Regions from separate parts of the Streptomyces sp. NPDC044044 genome, predicted to be linked through region 3. Evidence: riboswitches for the same ligand, from Rfam matches in the RefSeq annotation. Region 3 holds a riboswitch; each other region holds the start of a gene.
What was found. Region 3 has a riboswitch for cobalamin ahead of metE (5-methyltetrahydropteroyltriglutamate--homocysteine S-methyltransferase). Riboswitches for the same ligand answer to the same signal wherever they lie in the genome.
Positions count from the first base shown of each region.

Region 1: linked by a shared signal. The riboswitch ahead of AC07AG_RS18550 (CbtB domain-containing protein) and the one ahead of metE (5-methyltetrahydropteroyltriglutamate--homocysteine S-methyltransferase) in region 3 are both predicted to bind cobalamin.
Region 2: linked by a shared signal. The riboswitch ahead of AC07AG_RS33870 (cobalamin biosynthesis protein) and the one ahead of metE (5-methyltetrahydropteroyltriglutamate--homocysteine S-methyltransferase) in region 3 are both predicted to bind cobalamin.
Region 4: linked by a shared signal. The riboswitch ahead of AC07AG_RS41810 (ABC transporter substrate-binding protein) and the one ahead of metE (5-methyltetrahydropteroyltriglutamate--homocysteine S-methyltransferase) in region 3 are both predicted to bind cobalamin.

Region 1 is NZ_JBWKFG010000004.1:655,579-659,972, reverse strand. Features, by position in the region: gene AC07AG_RS18570 (HAD-IIA family hydrolase) at 32-811, shown strand; gene AC07AG_RS18565 (hypothetical protein) at 889-1,428, shown strand; gene AC07AG_RS18560 (class F sortase) at 1,444-2,121, shown strand; gene AC07AG_RS18555 (CbtA family protein) at 2,102-2,938, opposite strand; gene AC07AG_RS18550 (CbtB domain-containing protein) at 2,959-3,180, opposite strand; cobalamin riboswitch at 3,212-3,333, opposite strand; gene AC07AG_RS18545 (ANTAR domain-containing protein) at 3,669-4,394, opposite strand, start outside.
Region 2 is NZ_JBWKFG010000010.1:65,031-69,424, forward strand. Features, by position in the region: gene AC07AG_RS33850 (hypothetical protein) at 1-137, shown strand, start outside; gene AC07AG_RS33855 (helix-turn-helix domain-containing protein) at 363-1,217, shown strand; gene AC07AG_RS33860 (hypothetical protein) at 1,262-1,807, shown strand; gene AC07AG_RS33865 (DUF397 domain-containing protein) at 2,045-2,260, opposite strand; cobalamin riboswitch at 2,506-2,639, shown strand; gene AC07AG_RS33870 (cobalamin biosynthesis protein) at 2,745-3,686, shown strand; gene AC07AG_RS33875 (cobyric acid synthase) at 3,683-4,394, shown strand, end outside.
Region 3 is NZ_JBWKFG010000001.1:170,076-174,469, reverse strand. Features, by position in the region: gene aceB (malate synthase A) at 1-1,461, shown strand, start outside; gene AC07AG_RS00780 (3-hydroxybutyryl-CoA dehydrogenase) at 1,458-2,327, shown strand; cobalamin riboswitch at 2,498-2,715, shown strand; gene metE (5-methyltetrahydropteroyltriglutamate--homocysteine S-methyltransferase) at 2,877-4,394, shown strand, end outside.
Region 4 is NZ_JBWKFG010000017.1:90,224-94,617, forward strand. Features, by position in the region: gene AC07AG_RS41790 (asparaginase) at 1-30, shown strand, start outside; gene AC07AG_RS41795 (HAD family hydrolase) at 133-1,275, opposite strand; gene AC07AG_RS41800 (AraC family transcriptional regulator) at 1,471-2,337, shown strand; gene AC07AG_RS41805 (VOC family protein) at 2,343-2,789, shown strand; cobalamin riboswitch at 2,797-2,982, shown strand; gene AC07AG_RS41810 (ABC transporter substrate-binding protein) at 3,049-4,101, shown strand; gene AC07AG_RS41815 (FecCD family ABC transporter permease) at 4,098-4,394, shown strand, end outside.

The DNA of each region.
Region 1 (4,394 bases), on a different contig from region 3:
TTGCTCAACGGAGACCGCAGGAGTGCACCCCATGGCAGAGCGCAAGCCCATCGAATCGTGGCTCACCGACATGGACGGCGTACTCATCCACGAGGGTGTTCCGATCCCCGGCGCCGACGCCTTCATCAAGAGGCTCCGGGAGTCCGGGAAGCCCTTCCTGGTCCTGACGAACAACTCGATCTACACCGCGCGCGACCTCCAGGCCCGCCTGAACCGCATGGGTCTCGAAGTGCCCGTGGAGAACATCTGGACCTCGGCGCTCGCCACCGCGAAGTTCCTGGACGACCAGCGGCCCGGCGGCACGGCGTACGTCATCGGCGAGGCGGGGCTCACCACCGCCCTGCACGACATCGGGTACGTCCTGACGGACCACGACCCGGACTACGTGGTGCTCGGCGAGACCCGTACGTACTCCTTCGAGGCCATGACCAAGGCCGTACGCCTCATCAACGGCGGGGCCCGCTTCATCTGCACGAACCCGGACGAGACCGGGCCCTCCACGGAGGGACCCCTGCCCGCGACCGGGGCCGTCGCCGCGCTGATCACCAAGGCCACCGGGCGCAACCCCTACTTCGCGGGCAAGCCGAACCCCTTGATGATGCGCACGGGCCTGAACGCCATCGGCGCGCACTCGGAGACCAGCGCCATGATCGGCGACCGCATGGACACGGACGTCCTCGCCGGTCTCGAGGCCGGGATGGAGACCTTCCTGGTCCTCACCGGTCTGACCTCCCGCAAGGACATCGATCAGCACCCGTTCCGGCCCTCGAACGTCGTGGACTCCATCGCCGATCTCGTCGACCGGGTCTGACGCGCGCGCCACCCGTTTGCCGCACACGGGAGGCGTGGGACGGCGGCGCGCGTGAACCTCGAAACAGGAGGTTCACGATGCGTAGAGGAACACTCACCCTGCGTGGCATAGCCGGGGCGGCTGTCCTCGCCGCGCTCCCCGTCGTCGTCACCACGCCCGCGCTCGCCCATGACGAGGGCAAAGTGCATGCCACGGTCACCCCGTCCAGCGCGGACCCCGGGGCCAAGGTGGAGATCAGCGTCTCGGGCTGTGACGGGACGACCGGGTCCGCCGGGTCCGGCGCGTTCACGGGGGACGCGAAGCTCACCGGCAGGGACGGCGACAAGTACTCGCTGAACGGCTCCGCCACGATCCGGGACGGCGTCGAGGGTTCGTACGACGTGACCGTCATCTGCGACGGCCACCCCCACCAGGGCGTGGGCACCGTGCAGGTCGGCCGGCACCAGCAGGAGCCCGTCTCGCCGGTCCGCGCGGGCGGCGGCGGCACCGCGCAGCTTGCCGCGCACGCCCAGGAGGCGGGGCCCGGCACCCGGCACGCGGTCATCGGCCTGGTGCTCGCCGGGGTGGCGGCCGTGGCCGTGGCGTTCCGCACCGTCCGCCGGCGTCGCTCCGAGTGACGGGTGGCGGCCGACGTGTCGGGCCATGAGAAGCCGGCGGGGCAGCCGGCCGGGCACGGGCGATTCCTCACCGGGGTCGCCTGGGCGCTGCTGCTCGTGGGGCTCTGGCTGTGGGGCAGCGAGATCACCGACGTACGCGGCGGTGTCTCGGAGCCCACGACCGGTGACGTCGCCGCGGTGGGCCGGCCGTTCGGTGTCGAACTCCCGGACGCGCACAAGCCGTTGGGCGCCGCCAGGCCGCAGCGCGTGGATGTCCCCTCGCTGAAGGTGCGGGCACCCGTGGTCGTCCGCGGGCTCGACCAGGACGGCGCCATCGATCCGCCGCCGTTCGAGGAGGCGGGCTCCGTCGGCTGGTACGGCGGCGGCACGCGCCCCGGCGCCGCGGGCACCTCCCTGTTCGTGGGCCACGTCGACACCGAGACGCGCCCCGCGGTCTTCTACGACCTCAGCGCCATGCGGCCGGGCGAGAAGATCCGGGTGGCCCGCGACGACGGCTCGGTCGCGGAGTTCACCGTGGACGACGTCCAGGTCCTCAGCCGGGACCGCTTCGACGCGAAGAAGGCGTACGGCCCCCACGAGGAGGGCCGCGCCGAACTCCGCCTGATCACGTGCGGCGGCACGTTCGACCGGGCGAGCAAGACGTACTCCGCGAACGTGGTGGTGTCCGCCTACCTCACCGGGGTGGGGCCGTAGGGGTGGCGCCGGGGCGCGAGGGCACTCCCGCCGCGCTCGCGCCCACGGTGGCACCCCTGGCGGCCCCTTCCCGGACGGCCCGCAGGCCAAGGCCTCCGAAGACGGCCGCGAACACGGCCCACAACAGGGCGTGCGAGGCGACCGAGAGGACGCGGAAGTCCCACAGGAGCGTCGCGTCCACCGGGACCGGGTCGGGGTTGTCCGGGAGCAGGAAGAGCGCGGCGAGGACGGCGACCGTCGTGAGGGCCGCCGCGATCTGCCGCACCGGTACGGATCTGGCCGCCAGGCGTACGTACACCTGCCGGGCCAGGAACATGCCGAGGACGCCGATCGCGAGGGAGGCCAGCCACAGCGCCTGGCGCTCGCCGACCGTGCCCGAGTCGCCGACGCCCGGCGGGTTCGCCGGGTAGCGCAGACCGGGCAGCAGGGAGACGGCGAGGAACGCGGCTCCCGCGAAGGCGAGGGCCCGCGGCCACGGGGCCGCGTGCGGGTCGCGGCGGTGCACCAGGGCGTACGCAACGGCGAAGAGGACGCCGATGGCCAGACCGGCGACGACCGCGGAGAGCACGAGCCCCGCGTGCTGGGTGGAGCGCGTGAACAGCTCCTCGTGGTGCTGTGCGGCCTGAGCGGCGCCGTGCGCGTGTTCCTCGGCCGCCGCGCGCTTCTCCTCGGCGCGGATCGCCCGGTCCATCAGCGGCTCGGCGAGGAGCAGGGAGAAGAGACCGGCCGCGAGGCCCGCCGCGCCTCCCGCCACCAGACCCCGGCCGAGCAGGGGCAGGACGGATGAGGACGGGGGAGAGGACGCAGGGGTTGGCATGGCGCCGTGTCCGTCCCCGGTCAGTGGCACGGGGCACCGAAGAGGTGCCTGCCGTCGTGGGCGAACTCGTGGAGGTAGCTGCCGGTCGCGGAGATCAGCGAGCCGTTGTCGAAGAAGACCGCGTAGAGCGCGATCAGCGCGATGAGGACCGCGGCCGATGCGATGAGCCAGTCGCGGGTGTGGACCGTGGCGGCCTGGACCGCCGTGCTCTCGGTGCCCGATGCCGCGGTGTGCAGTGACATGTCGAAGGCCTCCTCTGGGGTTTCCACGCCCCGAAGCAGGAGTACGACGGCTCAGTTCCTGACTTCCGCACGCCAGGCGGGCGTCCGGTCACAGTGGCGGGCCCGCCCCGGAATCGCACCGGGTTCCTGTCAACCATCGCCTCGATGTATGGACTTGTCGCCCGGAGAGTCCCAGTTGGTCATGGATGCTGTCAATGGAACCTGTATCAGGACAACCCGGCCCGGTCGGCGGCCCGCTCCCCCCGGAGCCGTCGACCGGGCTGGTCCTCGACCGCGCGCGCACGAGCTGCGGGAGTAACCCGGCGCCGGCGCGGGAGGTTCGGTGGCCAACCCCGCATGTGCGGGATGGACGATCAGGCCGGGGGCTTGGGCCGTTGTGACGACTCTAGAACGGATGAGCGCTGCAGCCTAGGGGTGGATTGACGCCAAGTCGTGATCCGCTTCCTCTCTGTGATCATCGCAGGTGATGTTGGTTCTCGGGACGGCCGTCAGGAAGGTTCGGACCAACTGCCGCGCAGCGCGGTGTCGTCGAGCGATCCCTTGATCACCTCGGTGGCCACCACCTCCATGACCAGCCGTTCTCTGCGCGCGTACCGCCGCAGGGCGTCGAAGGCCTCGTCGACGCCCGTGTGCCAGCGTTCGGCGAGTATGCCCTTGGCCTGTTCAATGCGTATACGGCTGGTCAGGGCGCCCTGGAGCTGTGTGGCGAGGACCCGGTACGCCGTGTAGGCGCGGTGATTGTGCAGACCGACCGCGGCGGCGTCGGCGATCGCCTGCGCCAGACGCAACTCCCCCTCGGCGTGGCGGGTCCGGGGGTTCTCCGGCACGAAGATGTTCAGCGCGCCGAGCAGCGTCTCGCGCTGCCGCAGCGGAACCGCGTAGGTCATCCCGATGCCGCGGCGGCGGGCCAGCGCCGTGAACTCCGGCCAGCGGTCGGCGGGTTCGTCCGCCGTGAGCCGCACGGGCGGCACCGCGACGCCCGTGCCGAGGCTCTCCACGCAGGGCCCACCGCCCTGTTGGGCCCCGAGCAGGTCGAGCGCCAGGTCCCGGGGATGCCCTCCGGCGGCCACCCCCGGCGTGCCGTTGCCGTCGAAGATGACTCCGGCGGCGGTGGCGTCGAGCAGCTCCACGCAGTGTCCTGCCACCCGGCTCAGGTAGCGCTCCGGGTCGAAGTCGTCGTCCAGCGTGTTGGTGGTCTCCACCAGGACTTCGGC
Region 2 (4,394 bases), on a different contig from region 3:
CGGCGGCGACAACCGGCGCCACCGCCTCCACGACCTCCGCCGGCGGCCCTCCCGCGGCGGCACGCACGGGCGCGTACGTGTGCTTCGCGCTCTGCGCGGCGGCCGTGGCGTACGGGATTTACCTGATCGTCGCCTGACGACGACCACCGCCTCACAAGAGCCGGGTGGGACGCACCTCATGGGTGCGTCCCACCCGGCTTTCACGTGTCCGGACACCCCTCATTCACCCGAACGAGGACATGCGATGCAGCGAAGTGACATATGGCATACTGCTACTAAGCTGTCTGCTAGCGTCGGCTGCACATATGGCTCTCAGCCCTATGTCATTGAATCAGCAGCCATCACGACAGCGAGGAGCCACCATGTCGAGGGATGTCGACCCGAGCCTGAATCGCCGCAGGCTGCGCATCGCACTCCGCAAGGCCCGCGAGGCCACGGAGCAGTCACAGGGCCAAGCCGCCCAAGCCCTCGACTGGTCACTGTCCAAGATCATGAGGATCGAGCAGGGCACGGTCAGCCTCTCCGTGACCGATCTGCGCGCCCTTCTCCAGCAGTACGGCGTGACGGACCAGGAACTGGGCGCAGAGCTCGAAGCAGCCGCCCGCGGCTCCAAGGGGCCGAGCTGGTGGGCCAGGTACAACGACGTCATCGGGCCGCAGTTCAGTCAGTACCTGGGGTACGAGAGCGCCGCCGCATCCTTTCGCACGTACAACCCGATCATCGTGCCCGGCCTTCTGCAGACGGACGAATACGCGATGGCGCTCCTCACCCCGCGTCTGGACGAGGCGCAGGCGCGGAAGATCGTGGAACTGCGGACGGCACGCCAGGAGCGCGCCCTGGAGGGTGAGAACCCGCCGTGGACGTTCTTCGTCGTCGACGAGGCCGCGCTGCACCGGCAGGTCGGCGGACCACGCGTACAGCGCGCCCAACTGCAGCGCCTCATCGACATCTCGGAGCGCCCGAAGGTGTCCCTCCAGGTGCTGCCGTTCACGGCAGGCGCCCACTACTCCACCCTGAGCAGCTTCATCCTGCTCGGCTTCCTGGACGACGAGGACCTGCTCTACCTCGAAGCACAGGGAAACCAGTCGATCCGTGACGACCACGAGCTGATCGTGCGTCACCAGGAGTGCTTCGAGTCCCTCCGCGAGACCGCGCACGACGGAGAGAAGGCCCTCGACCTGATCCGTCAGGTCAGGGACGGCATTGACAGCAGCTGACCTCTCGGGCCCAAGGAGTCCGTGAGGAGCGAGGAGGCCTCAACATGCCAGCCGCGTTGCGAGAGTGGTGGCACGGGGTCCTCACGGCCATCGGGCAGGCGCCGTGGCGAAGCGGTGGTTCGGGTGGTGCGCAAGGTGGCGGTGGGGCCTCCACCGGCCCGGCCTCCGATGCCACCGTCGACACCTCTCCCGGACCGACACCGGCCGACGGCCCCACCTACAACCAGCTCGTCCGCGAGGCGATGGCCGACCAGGGCCGCACGGACCGGATGGACACGCTGGACCGCCATCGCACGGACGACAGTCTCCGGACGTTCACGACGAGGATCGTCTACTGCACCGGCTGCATACTCGTTCTGGTCCTGACGCTCACCGGAGTGCTCGTCGTCCTGAGCAGCGTCGGCATGACGGGCTTCTGGACGGTCGGCCCGGTGATCGCCGTCTTCTCGGCGCCCGTGGTCGCGCTGAGCCGCCAGCTCACCCAGCTGATCTCGCAGGCAGGGGCGACGCCCACGCTCAGCGACGACCGCCGTGCTGTGGTTCCCGCCCAGCGGCCCGAGCCCAGGGCCGAGGCCGATGATCCTGCCTGAACTCCGCCGAGCCCCACCAGAGCCCCATGGACACAGCGGCCGCCATGGCCGCGAAGGCCCAGACGGCCAGCCGGGCGGCCGTGCCCTCGACCAGGAGAGAAGCCGCCGCACCGACGAGGGCGGCAGCCGCGCCGAGCAGCACGCACCCCGCCACGACCACGACGGTCCCCGATGTCCCGCGCTTCCCCCCGTGCCCGCCTCTCACCAGGTGCCGCACTTCGGCGAGATGATGCTCGGTCATCCTGTCCCCCCTCCCTCTCCCCCGTCGCCGACAAGAGCGTTCAGGAACGCCTGCCAGTGCTCACCGGAGAAGACGACGCACGGCCCCGAGGGGTTCTGCGCATCACGGACGAACACCGTCTCCCGCACGAAGGCGACTTCGACGCAGTCTCCGGAGTACCCGCTGAAGCTGCTCCTGCGCCACAGCCGTCCCGACGACTTCTCATTGGCCACGCCGACCTCCCCCTACCGGAGAACCGGCGTCCCGCACGATAGCGCCGTGATCTCGGAGGGCCGACAGGTCCGCCGAGAACCACCACACCACGTAACGACCCGGACCAAATCACTCGTGGACCGCTCTCCGGTTGTCGCGTTCCAGTCTAGGAAAGTTCAATTTCCAGGCCTAGGGAAAAACCGGCCTCATGTGTGCCTCGGCACACTCTCCCGTCCCAGGTCAACGGCAAGTTGACGGGCGTTCGCGGGCGTGGTGGACTGCCGGAGCCATTACGGCGGCAGGAGAGGAAGCCGGTGCGAATCCGGCGCGGTCCCGCCACTGTCATCGAGGAGCGGACTCCTCGGAAGCCAGGAACTCTCCCCGCCGGTCACGTCGAACCAGGGCGCGGACACCCTGAGTGAGGACATATCGCCATGCGCGGCCGCCCGTTGCCGGTTCCTGTGCCCCTGTCTGTTCCCCTCCACGTACCGGCCGGCTGAACCCGTGCGTGCCGATCGCGACTTCGCGTACGGCGCCGCCGCCGGCCTCCTCGGTGATCTGTTCCTCGGCGATCCTCGTCGCGGGCACCCGGTCGCCGCGTTCGGGCGGGCCGCCGGCGTCGTCGAGCGTGTGCTGTGGCGTGACCACCGCGGGTGGGGCGCCCTGCACGCCGTGGTGTGCGCCGGGGGTGCGGCCGGTGCCGCCGCCCTGGTCTCCTCTCTCGTACGTGATTCCCGCGCCGCCTCCGTCGCGCTGACCGCCGCCACCACCTGGGCCGTGGTCGGCGGCACCTCCCTCGGGCGTGAGGCGCGGGCCATCGGCGGGGCGCTCGCCGCCGGGGACGTCGAGGTGGCGCGGGAGCGGCTGCCGCATCTGTGCGGGCGAGATCCGCAGGCGCTGGATGCCGACGGCATCGCGCGTGCCGTGGTCGAGTCCGTCGCCGAGAACACCTCCGACGCGGTGGTGGGGGCCTTGGTGTGGGGGGCTCTTGGCGGGGTCCCGGGGCTTGTCGGCTTCCGGGCCGTGAACACGCTCGACGCCATGGTCGGGCACAAGTCCGCGCAGTACCGGCGCTACGGATGGGCTTCCGCCCGCCTTGACGACGTACTGGGATGGCCGGGTGCCCGGCTCACCGCCGTGCTCGCGGCTGCCGCCGGGGACTCGCCGCGCGGTGCGCTGCGGGCCTGGCGTGACGATGCCGCCAAGCACCCGAGCCCCAACGCGGGGCCCGTGGAGGCCGCCTTCGCCGGGGCGTTGGGCGTACGGCTCGGGGGGACTCTCTCGTACGCGGGGCGTGTCGAGCACCGGCCCGTCCTGAACGGGGAGGGGCGGGGCGTCGAAATCGCCGACATCGAGCGGGCCGTGAAGCTGTCGCGGCGGGTGGGGCTGCTGACCCTGGGGGTCGCCGCGGCCGTGAGCACGATACGGAAAGGCAGGGCCTCATGAGTGGTGGACTGCTCGTCGCCGGGACCACGTCGGATGCGGGGAAGAGCGTCGTCACCGCCGGGATCTGCCGGTGGCTGGCCCGCAAGGGGGTGTCCGTCGCACCCTTCAAGGCGCAGAACATGTCCCTCAACTCCTTCGTCACGCGCGAGGGTGCCGAGATCGGGCGTGCCCAGGCCATGCAGGCGCAGGCCGCCCGGGTCGAGCCGAGCGCGCTGATGAACCCCGTGCTGCTCAAGCCGGGCAGCGACCGCAGCAGCCAGGTCGTCCTGATGGGCAAGCCCGTGGGCGAGATGACCGCGCGCGGCTACCACGGCGGGCGGCAGGAAGCGCTGCTGTCCACCGTCGTGGGATGCCTGGAGGAACTTCGGGGCAGCTATGACGCCGTGATCTGTGAAGGCGCGGGCAGCCCCGCCGAGATCAATCTGCGGCGTACGGACATCGTGAACATGGGGATCGCGCGGGCCGCCCGCTTCCCCGTGGTCGTGGTGGGGGACATCGACCGCGGTGGCGTCTTCGCCTCCTTCTTCGGGACGACCGCGCTGCTCGGCGCCCAGGACCAGGAGTTGGTCGCCGGGTATCTCGTCAACAAGTTCCGGGGCGACGTCTCGCTGCTCGAACCCGGGCTCGACATGCTTCTCGGACTCACCGGGCGGCGTACGTTCGGTGTGCTGCCGTTCCAGCACGGCCTCGGCATCGACGAGGAGGACG
Region 3 (4,394 bases):
GAGATCCTCAAGGAGCGCATGCGGGTGGGGGCCCGCCTCGCCTCCGGCTCCCCGCTCGACTTCTCCATCGCCACCGCCCGCATACGGGCGGACGACTCCTGGCGGGTGGCAGCCCCCGCGCCCGGCCTGACCGACCGCCGCGTGGAGATCACGGGGCCGCCGGAGCGCGCGATGACGGTCAACGCCCTCAACTCCGGTGCGCAGGTGTGGATGGCGGACTTCGAGGGCGCCACCTCGCCCACCTGGGACAACATCGTCGGCGGTCAGCTGAACCTGCTCGACGCCATCGAGCGCAGGATCGACTTCAGCACGCCGGAGGGCAAGCGGTACCGGCTCGGCGAGCAGGTCGCGACCATCGTCGTCCGCCCGCGCGGCTGGCACCTGACCGAGGAGCACCTGCTGATCGGCGGGCGGCCCGCGCCCGCGTCGCTCGTGGACTTCGGGCTCTACTTCTTCCATTGCGCCCAGCGGCAGATCGACGCCGGGCACGGCCCGTACTTCTACCTGCCGAAGCTGGAGAACCGCGACGAGGCCCGGCTGTGGAACGACGTGTTCGTCCTGGCTCAGGATCTCCTCGGCATCCCCCGCGGCACGATCCGGGCCACCGTCCTGATCGAGACCATCACGGCGGCCGTCCAGATGGAGGAGATCCTCTACGAGCTCCGGGAGCACAGCTCCGGCCTCAACGCGGGCCGCTGGGACTACCTGTTCAGCCTCATCAAGACCTTCGGTCACCGCACCGACTTCCTGCTTCCCGACCGGGCGAAGGTCACCATGACCGCCCCCTTCATGCGCGCGTACACCGAACTCCTCGTACGCACCTGCCACAAGCGCGGCGCCCACGCCATCGGCGGCATGGCCGCCCACATGCCGGGCAAGGACCCGGACGCCCACCAGGCGGCCCTCGCCACGGTGCGGCTCGACAAGGAACGCGAGGCCGAGGACGGCTTCGACGGCTCCTGGGTCGCCCACCCCGCCCTTGTACCCGTCTGCCGCGCGGTGTTCGACGGGGTGCTCGACACCCGCCCGCATCAGATCGACCGCACCCGCGACGACGTCGAGGTGACGGCGGCCCGGCTGCTCTCCGTGCGCCGCATCAGCGCGCCACCCACCTCCGATGGCGTACGCACCAACATCGCCGTCGCCCTGCGCTACTTCGCCGCATGGCTGCACGGGCAGGGGGCCGTCGCCCTGTACGGGCTCATGGAGGACGCCGCCACCGCCGAGATCGCCCGGGTGCAGATCTGGCAGTGGCTGCGCCACCAGGTCGTCGATCGAGCGACCGTCCTTGAACTGGTGGGGGACGAGCTCGCCGCCCTGGGCGCGGAGTACCCGTGGGCCCCTCTCGACGAAGTCCGCGGACTCTTCGAACGGACCGCCCTGGCACGGGAGTTGCCCGCCTTCTTCACCACGGACGCCTACAGCCGTCACCTCGTGCGCCGCCCGGAGGGACGGTCATGACCGCGGCCATCCGCCGGGTCGGCGTGGTGGGCGGGGGCCAGATGGGCGCCGGGATCGCCGAGGTGTGCGCCCGCGCCGACCTGGACACCGTGGTCTGCGAGGCCGACGCACTCGCCGCACGCGCCGCCGCCGAGCGAGTCGCCGTGTCGCTCGAACGAGCTGTCCAGCGAGGCAAGTTGGACCGCATCGGCGCCGAGGACGCACTCGCCCGCATGGTCTTCACCGGCAGCCTCGACGACCTGGCCGACCGCCAGCTCGTCGTCGAGGCCGTCGTCGAGGACACCGCCGCGAAGACGGAGATCTTCGCCACCCTGGACAAGGTCGTCGAGGACCCCGACGCGATCCTGGCCACCAACACCTCCTCCATCCCGGTCATGCGTCTGGGGATGGCCACCCGGCGTGCCGACCGTGTTCTCGGGCTGCACTTCTTCAACCCCGCCCCCGTGCTTCCCCTGGTCGAGGTCGTGTCCTCACTGCACACGGCCGCACGGACCGTCGCCGCCGTAGAGGACTTCGCCACGCACACCCTGGGCAAGACGGTCGTCCGCTCCCAGGACAGAGCGGGCTTCGTCGTGAACGCGCTGCTCGTCCCCTACCTCCTCTCCGCGATCCGGATGACCGAGTCCGGCTTCGCCACGCCCGCCGACGTGGACGCGGGCATGGAGCTGGGCTGCGCGCACCCTATGGGGCCGCTGAAGCTGGCGGACCTGATCGGCCTCGACACGGTCGCCTCCATCGCGGCATCGCTCTACGAAGAGTTCAAGGAACCCCTGTACGCCCCGCCGCCGCTGCTCCAGCGCATGGTGGAGGCGGGGCTGCTCGGCCGCAAGAGCGGCCGCGGGTTCCACACCTACGACCGGGGCTGAGGGGCCCGGGTCCGCCGCCGGGCTGAGGGGCCCGCGGCTGCTGTGAGCGGGGCGCGGAACGGACTGGTGATCCGTTCCGCGCGCCCGCATGTGCCGATACGGGCGGGGTCCGTGTCTCACCTCACGGTCCGGAATGTGATCAGTACTGCCCAGGAGGCCGATCACCCTCTAGCCTGACCTGTGCAGCTGGTTCGCCCTGTCCGCCAGGCAGACGCGTCGTAAGAGGGAACCCGGTGGGAATCCGGGACTGCCCCGCAGCGGTGAGTGGGAACGACCGCCGTCATACGCACTGGGTCCGAGCGCGGATCCGGGAAGCGACGGCCAGTAGGAACCTGCCTCGGCAGGTGTGCCCGCGAGTCCGAAGACCTGCCCGTTGCCCGTACGTGACCCCTCACGTGCGGACATCCCGGTGACCTCGTGGGCGGGTCGGCGTCAGATCAGGTGGAGCACCGCGCCGGTGGCGCGCGTCCGGTCCGCCCGGTTCGTCACCCCTTCGCGTCCGCGTCCCGTCCCGGGATGCTCAGGAGTCATCTCGCGAAGGAGATTTCCGTGACAACGAAGCCCGCAGCCGCGGCAGCACAGGCCACTGTGTACGGCTACCCCCGCCAGGGCCCCAACCGGGAACTGAAGAAGGCCGTCGAGGGCTACTGGAAGGGCCGCGTCACCGCCGACGCCCTCCGGGACACCGCGGCGCAGCTGCGCCGGTCCACCTGGCAGCACCTGGCCGACGCAGGCATCCACGAGGTGCCGACCGGCGACTTCTCGTACTACGACCATGTCCTGGACACCAGCGTCATGGTCGGCGCCGTCCCCCAGCGGCACCGTGAGGCCGTCGACGCCGACGCGCTCGACGGCTATTTCGCGATGGCCCGCGGCACGCAGGATGTGGCCCCTCTCGAGATGACCAAGTGGTTCGACACCAACTACCACTACCTCGTGCCGGAGCTCGGCCCCGACACCGTCTTCACCGCCGACTCCGCCAAGCAGGTCGCCGAGCTGAAGGAGGCCGTCGCGCTCGGCCTCGCGGCCCGCCCCGTGCTTGTCGGCCCGGTCACCTATCTGCTGCTCGCCAAGCCCGCGCCCGGCGTGGCCGCCGATTTCGAGCCGCTCACCCTCCTGGACCGTCTGCTGCCCGTGTACGCCGAGGTCCTCGCCGACCTGCGCGCCGCGGGCGCCGAGTGGGTGCAGCTCGACGAGCCCGCCCTGGTCCAGGACCGCACCCCGGCCGAACTCAACGCCGCCGCCCGCGCCTACCGCGATCTCGGTGCGCTCACCGACCGTCCTCAGCTCCTTGTCGGCTCGTACTTCGGCAGGCTCGGCGACGCGCTGCCGGTGCTCGCCAAGGCTCCGGTCGAGGGCCTCGCCCTGGACTTCACCGAGGCCGCCGCGAGCCAGCTGGAGGACCTCGCCGCCGTCGGCGGTCTTCCCGGCAAGCGTCTGGTCGCGGGCGTCGTCAACGGCCGCAACATCTGGATCAACGACCTGGAGAAGTCCCTCGCCACCCTGGGCACGCTCCTGGGCCTCGCCGACCGGGTCGACGTCTCCGCGTCCTGCTCCCTGCTGCACGTCCCGCTGGACGCCACCGCCGAACGGGACATCGACCCGCAGATCGCCCGCTGGCTGGCCTTCGCCCACCAGAAGACCGCCGAGATCGCCACGCTGGCCCGCGGCCTGGCCCAGGGCACGGGCGCCATCGCGGCCGAACTGTCCGCCAACCGCGCCGGCCTGGCGTCCCGCTCGGGCTCGGCCCTCACCCACGACCCGGCCGTACGCTCCCGCGTCGCCGCGATCACCGGCGCCGACGCCCGCCGCGCCCACGCCTACCCGGAGCGTGCGGCGGCCCAGCGGACCCGGCTCGGTCTTCCGCAACTGCCCACGACCACCATCGGCTCGTTCCCGCAGACCACCGAACTGCGCACGGCACGCGCCGACTTGCGCGCGGGCCGTATCGACACGGCGGGCTACGAGGAGCGCATCAAGAACGAGATCCGCGAGGTCCTCGCCTTCCAGGAGAAGGTGGGCATCGACGTGCTGGTGCACGGCGAGCCCGAACGCAACGACATGGTG
Region 4 (4,394 bases), on a different contig from region 3:
GCGGACGCCTTCGCCGCGCTGCGGGAGTGACGCGCCGGTACCGCCCGGCACGACGCTTCCGCCGGGCGCGCGCGGCACCCGGCGGAAGCGGCTCGGACGGACCTGGGACGACTGGACGGCCGGCCCGGAGGGCTAGCGGATCTCGTCCGGGACCACCGTCAGCCACCGCTTGTCGGCGGTCACCTTCTGGCCCAGCTCCCGCTGCCGGTCGGCGTTCTTCTTCTTCATCCCGTCCAGCTGCTTCATGTAGTCGTCCTTGCGGTTGACCCAGACCCGCGCCCCGCCGTGCTCCACGTCCGCCGAGTGGAACAGCATCGGGCCGTCGCTCGCCGGGGTGTCGCCCGCCACCAGGACCGGCTTCTTCCACTCGTCGATGTACGTGTTGATGGCCGCGGGCTTGCCCTGGAACCAGGTCATCGGCGCCCACAGGTTCGGCGTCAGCTCACGCACCGCGAGCTTCTTCTCGTCGAAGCGGCCCTCCGCGATCTCCTTGCGGGAGCTGGTGACCTCGCCGGTCTTGCGGTCCTTGAGCTGCAGGCCGACGCCGATGACGTTCTCGGGCTTCACGTCGTAGCCGTACTTGGGGTCGGACAGGACCATCCGGACCAGGTCCTCGCTGGCCGCGCTGACGACGTAGACCTCGATGCCGTGCGCCCGCAGCGACTTGTAGAGCTCCTGCATGCCGGTGAAGAACTCGGGGGTCTTGACCTCGGTCTTCGTCAGCTTCCCGTCCTCGTAGTACTCGGCCGGGATGGGCTTGTCGTGGGCCAGGAGCTCGTCGACGTACCCCTTGAGCTGCTTCAGCGTGAAACCGGAGAAGATCTGCGCGGCCCACGGGTAGCAGACCTGGTCGTCGACCTCGCAGAGCCGGTTGTAGTAGCTGTAGAGGCTCTCCTTGTGCTTCGCCGTGTCCTTGAAGGGAATGATCTTCAGCGACGGGTCCATCGACTTGCGGGTCAGCACCCCCTTCATCTCCAGGAAGGGCAGGAGGGACTCCTCCAGGTCGTTGCGGTAGGTCGTGTTGTCCGCGTCGAAGACGGCGTACGCGCCCTTGTCCTCGTTCTTCGCGATGACCTTGCCCAGCTTCTTCGCGACCGGCTCGGGCCAGTGCGCCAGCTCGGTCGCGGTCTTCGCCGAGGATTTCGCGGTCCTGGCGGAGGCGTCCGCCGCCGTGGCGTCCGTGCCGGGCCACAGCGCCGTCCCCGCGAGGACGGCCGCGGTGAGCGCGCCCGCCGTGCCGAGTACGGCCAGCTTGCCCATTGCCTTTACTGCCATGATTTCGTGCCCCCTGAGAGCGGTCTGCGCCCCGTCCGGAGCGGCGGGTCATCGTATGAGGTCGGGCGGCGGATTCCCATGATCGACATCACCGGACGCGGCGGGCATGGGACGCGCGCCCGCGGGTAGTCGCATCGGACGCCCGTCAGGCGTACGGGCCTGCTCCCGAGTCGCGCCCATCGCATACTGGAAGGCATGGAGACCGCCTCCCGGGAGTTCGTGCGGGCCGCTCCGCGGCTCGACGGCATGGTGGTGTCCGCCGTCGGCTACCGCACGGCGGGGGAGCACCCCGGATTCCACCGCGGCCTGCCGTCCCCGTATCTGACGCTGATCTTCTCCCTGGACGGCCCCGTCGTGACCGGCGAGAGCCCCGAGCAGGCGGGCGGCCCCGACGCGTCCCGCACCGACATCGTCGTCGGCGGCCTGCACCAGTCCCCGGCGTACGTGGTGCGGCCCGAGCACGAGGCGGGCATCCAGCTCGCCGTGCACCCGCTCGCCGCCCGCGCACTGTTCGGCGTACCGGCGGCGGAACTGGCCGACGACCTGGTGACGTCCGGCGCCGACGTGATGGGGCGCCGCGCCGCCGACGTACGGGAGCTGCTGTGCGAGCAGGGCGGCTGGGAGGAGCGATTCGCCTCCCTGTCCGCCTACTTGAGGCAGCGCGTGGCCGCACAGGACACCGCAGGATCCGTACGCCCCGAGGTCGCGGAGGCCTGGGCCTGGCTGGCCCGGCACCAGGGCGTGGGCACCCTGCGCGGTCTGTCCCGGCATGTCGCGCTCAGCGAACGCCGCCTCACCACGCTCTTTCGCGCGGAGACGGGCCTGAGCCCCAAGCAGGCGGGCCGCCTGATGCGCTTCCAGCGCGCACGCGGCGCCGTCGCACGCTCCGTGGCCGCTGGAGCCGCCCCCGATCTGGCCCGCGTCGCCGCCGACTGCGGCTATTACGACCACTCCCACCTGGTGCGGGACTTCCGGCAGTACACCGGGGTGAGCCCCAGCGGCTGGCTGGCCGAAGAGTGCCGGAATATCCAAGCCGGGAGCTATGGCGTGGGCGAAGAGTAGGACCCATGAACACCACCGAGAAGCAGCAGCCCCCGTCCACCTCCGCCGGGCGCGCCCCCGCCGTCTGGCCCACGCTCCAGGCCCACGACGCCCCCGCCCTGATCGACTTCCTGGTCGGCACGGTCGGCTTCCTGCGCACCGCCGTCTACGAGGACGGCGACCGCGTGGCCCACGCCGAGCTCGACTGGCCCGAGGGCGGTGCGATCATGCTCGGCTCGTACGACGAGAAGTCCGAGGCCTGGTGCCTGAAGCCGGGCACCTTCGGCGCGTACGTCGTCACCGACCGCGTGGACGACCTCTACCAGCGGCTCAGCGCCGCGGGCGTCGAGATCATCCGTGAGATCGAGGACCAGCCGTACGGCAGCAGGGAGTTCGCGATCGCCGACCCCGAGGGCAACAAGTGGTCCTTCGGCACGTACCGCGGGGCGCCGAGGCCCGACAAATCGGCCTGACCTCGCGTGATAGCTTGCGGACGCCAGTCAACCCACACCAGGGCCAGGGAATCCGGTGCGAATCCGGAACTGACGCGCAGCGGTGAGGGGGAACGGGCGGGGCCACGGCCACTGGGCGTCCACGGACGCCTGGGAAGGCGCCCCGCCCGGCCGATCCCCGAGTCCGAAGACCTGCTGGCACCTTCGCCCGCGCACCGAGCGGCGGAGGTGACGAAGCAGGCCAGGCTCCGCGTATGAGCCGTGAGACTCAAGGGATCGTGTGTCCTCCACAGCCCGTCGTGTACGTATATCCGGCATTCTCGCCGCAGCCCTGACCGTCACCCTGAGCGCCTGCGGCTCGTCGGGCGGCTCATCGGGCCCCTCGGGAAAGAAGGCCGAGGGGTACCCGGTCACCCTCACCTCCTGCGGCAAGAAGGCGGAGATCAAGGCCCCGCCGCGGCGGGCGGTCTCCCTCGACCAGGGCTCCACCGAGATCCTGCTCTCACTCGGCCTCGCCGACCGCATGGCCGGCACCGGCACCTGGACGGACCCGGTCCTCAAGGGCCTGGAGAAGGACAACGCCAAGGTCGAGCGGCTCGCCGACAGCTACCCCTCCTTCGAGAAGGTCCTCGCCGAGGAACCGGACTTCGTCACCGCGTCCTTCCTGGCGACGGTCAGCAAGGGCGGCGTCGCCGACCGCGCCAAGTTCGCCGAACTCGGCGTACCCGCCTATGTCTCGCCCTCCGACTGCGCGGGCAAGGACAACAGCGGCGACGGCGACGGCCGCCGCGACAAGACGCTGACCATGGACACCGTGTACGGCGAGATACGCGACCTGGCCAAGGCCTTCGGCGTCGAGAAGCGCGGCGAACGCCTGATCACGGAGCTCAAGGGCCGGGTGGCGAAGGCCACGAAGACCGTCAAGAAGGCTGACGCGTCCGGCACGTCGCTCCTCTACTGGTTCGCCAACTCCGACGCCCCCTACATGGCGGGCTGCTGCGGTGCGCCGGGCATCATCACCCGCGAACTGGGCGTGAAGAACGTCTTCGACGACACCCGCGAGGAGTGGCCCCAGATCAACTGGGAGACGGTGGCCGACCGCGACCCGGACGTCCTGGTCATCGGCGACCTCACACGCAAGTCGCAGACGGCCGAGAGCGCGAAGAAGAAGATCGAGTTCCTGGAGTCCAACCCGGTCACCAAGAACCTGACCGCCGTGAAGAAGAAGCGGTACGTGCTCCTGAGCGGCCAGGCCATGAACCCGACGATCCGCACGGTGGACGGCGTGGAGCAAGTCGCCGACGCCTTGCGCGAGTTCGGGCTCGCCAAGTGACGCGAGCCCTCACGGGCGGCATACGGCAGACCCTGCTCTGGACGGTGGGCGTCGCCGTCCTCGCCCTGTCCGTGGCGGTGGCCGTCACCATCGGCCCCGCGGACATCTCCGTACCGGACGTGTGGTCGGCGGTGGCGGCGCACCTCGGCTGGGGAGAGGCCACGCTCACGCCCATCCGGGACGGCATCGTCTGGAACCTGCGCATGCCGCGCACGCTCCTCGCGGCGGTCTGCGGCGCGGGCCTCGCGGTCTGCGGAACGGTCCTCCAGTCCCTGCTGCGCAACCCGCTCGCC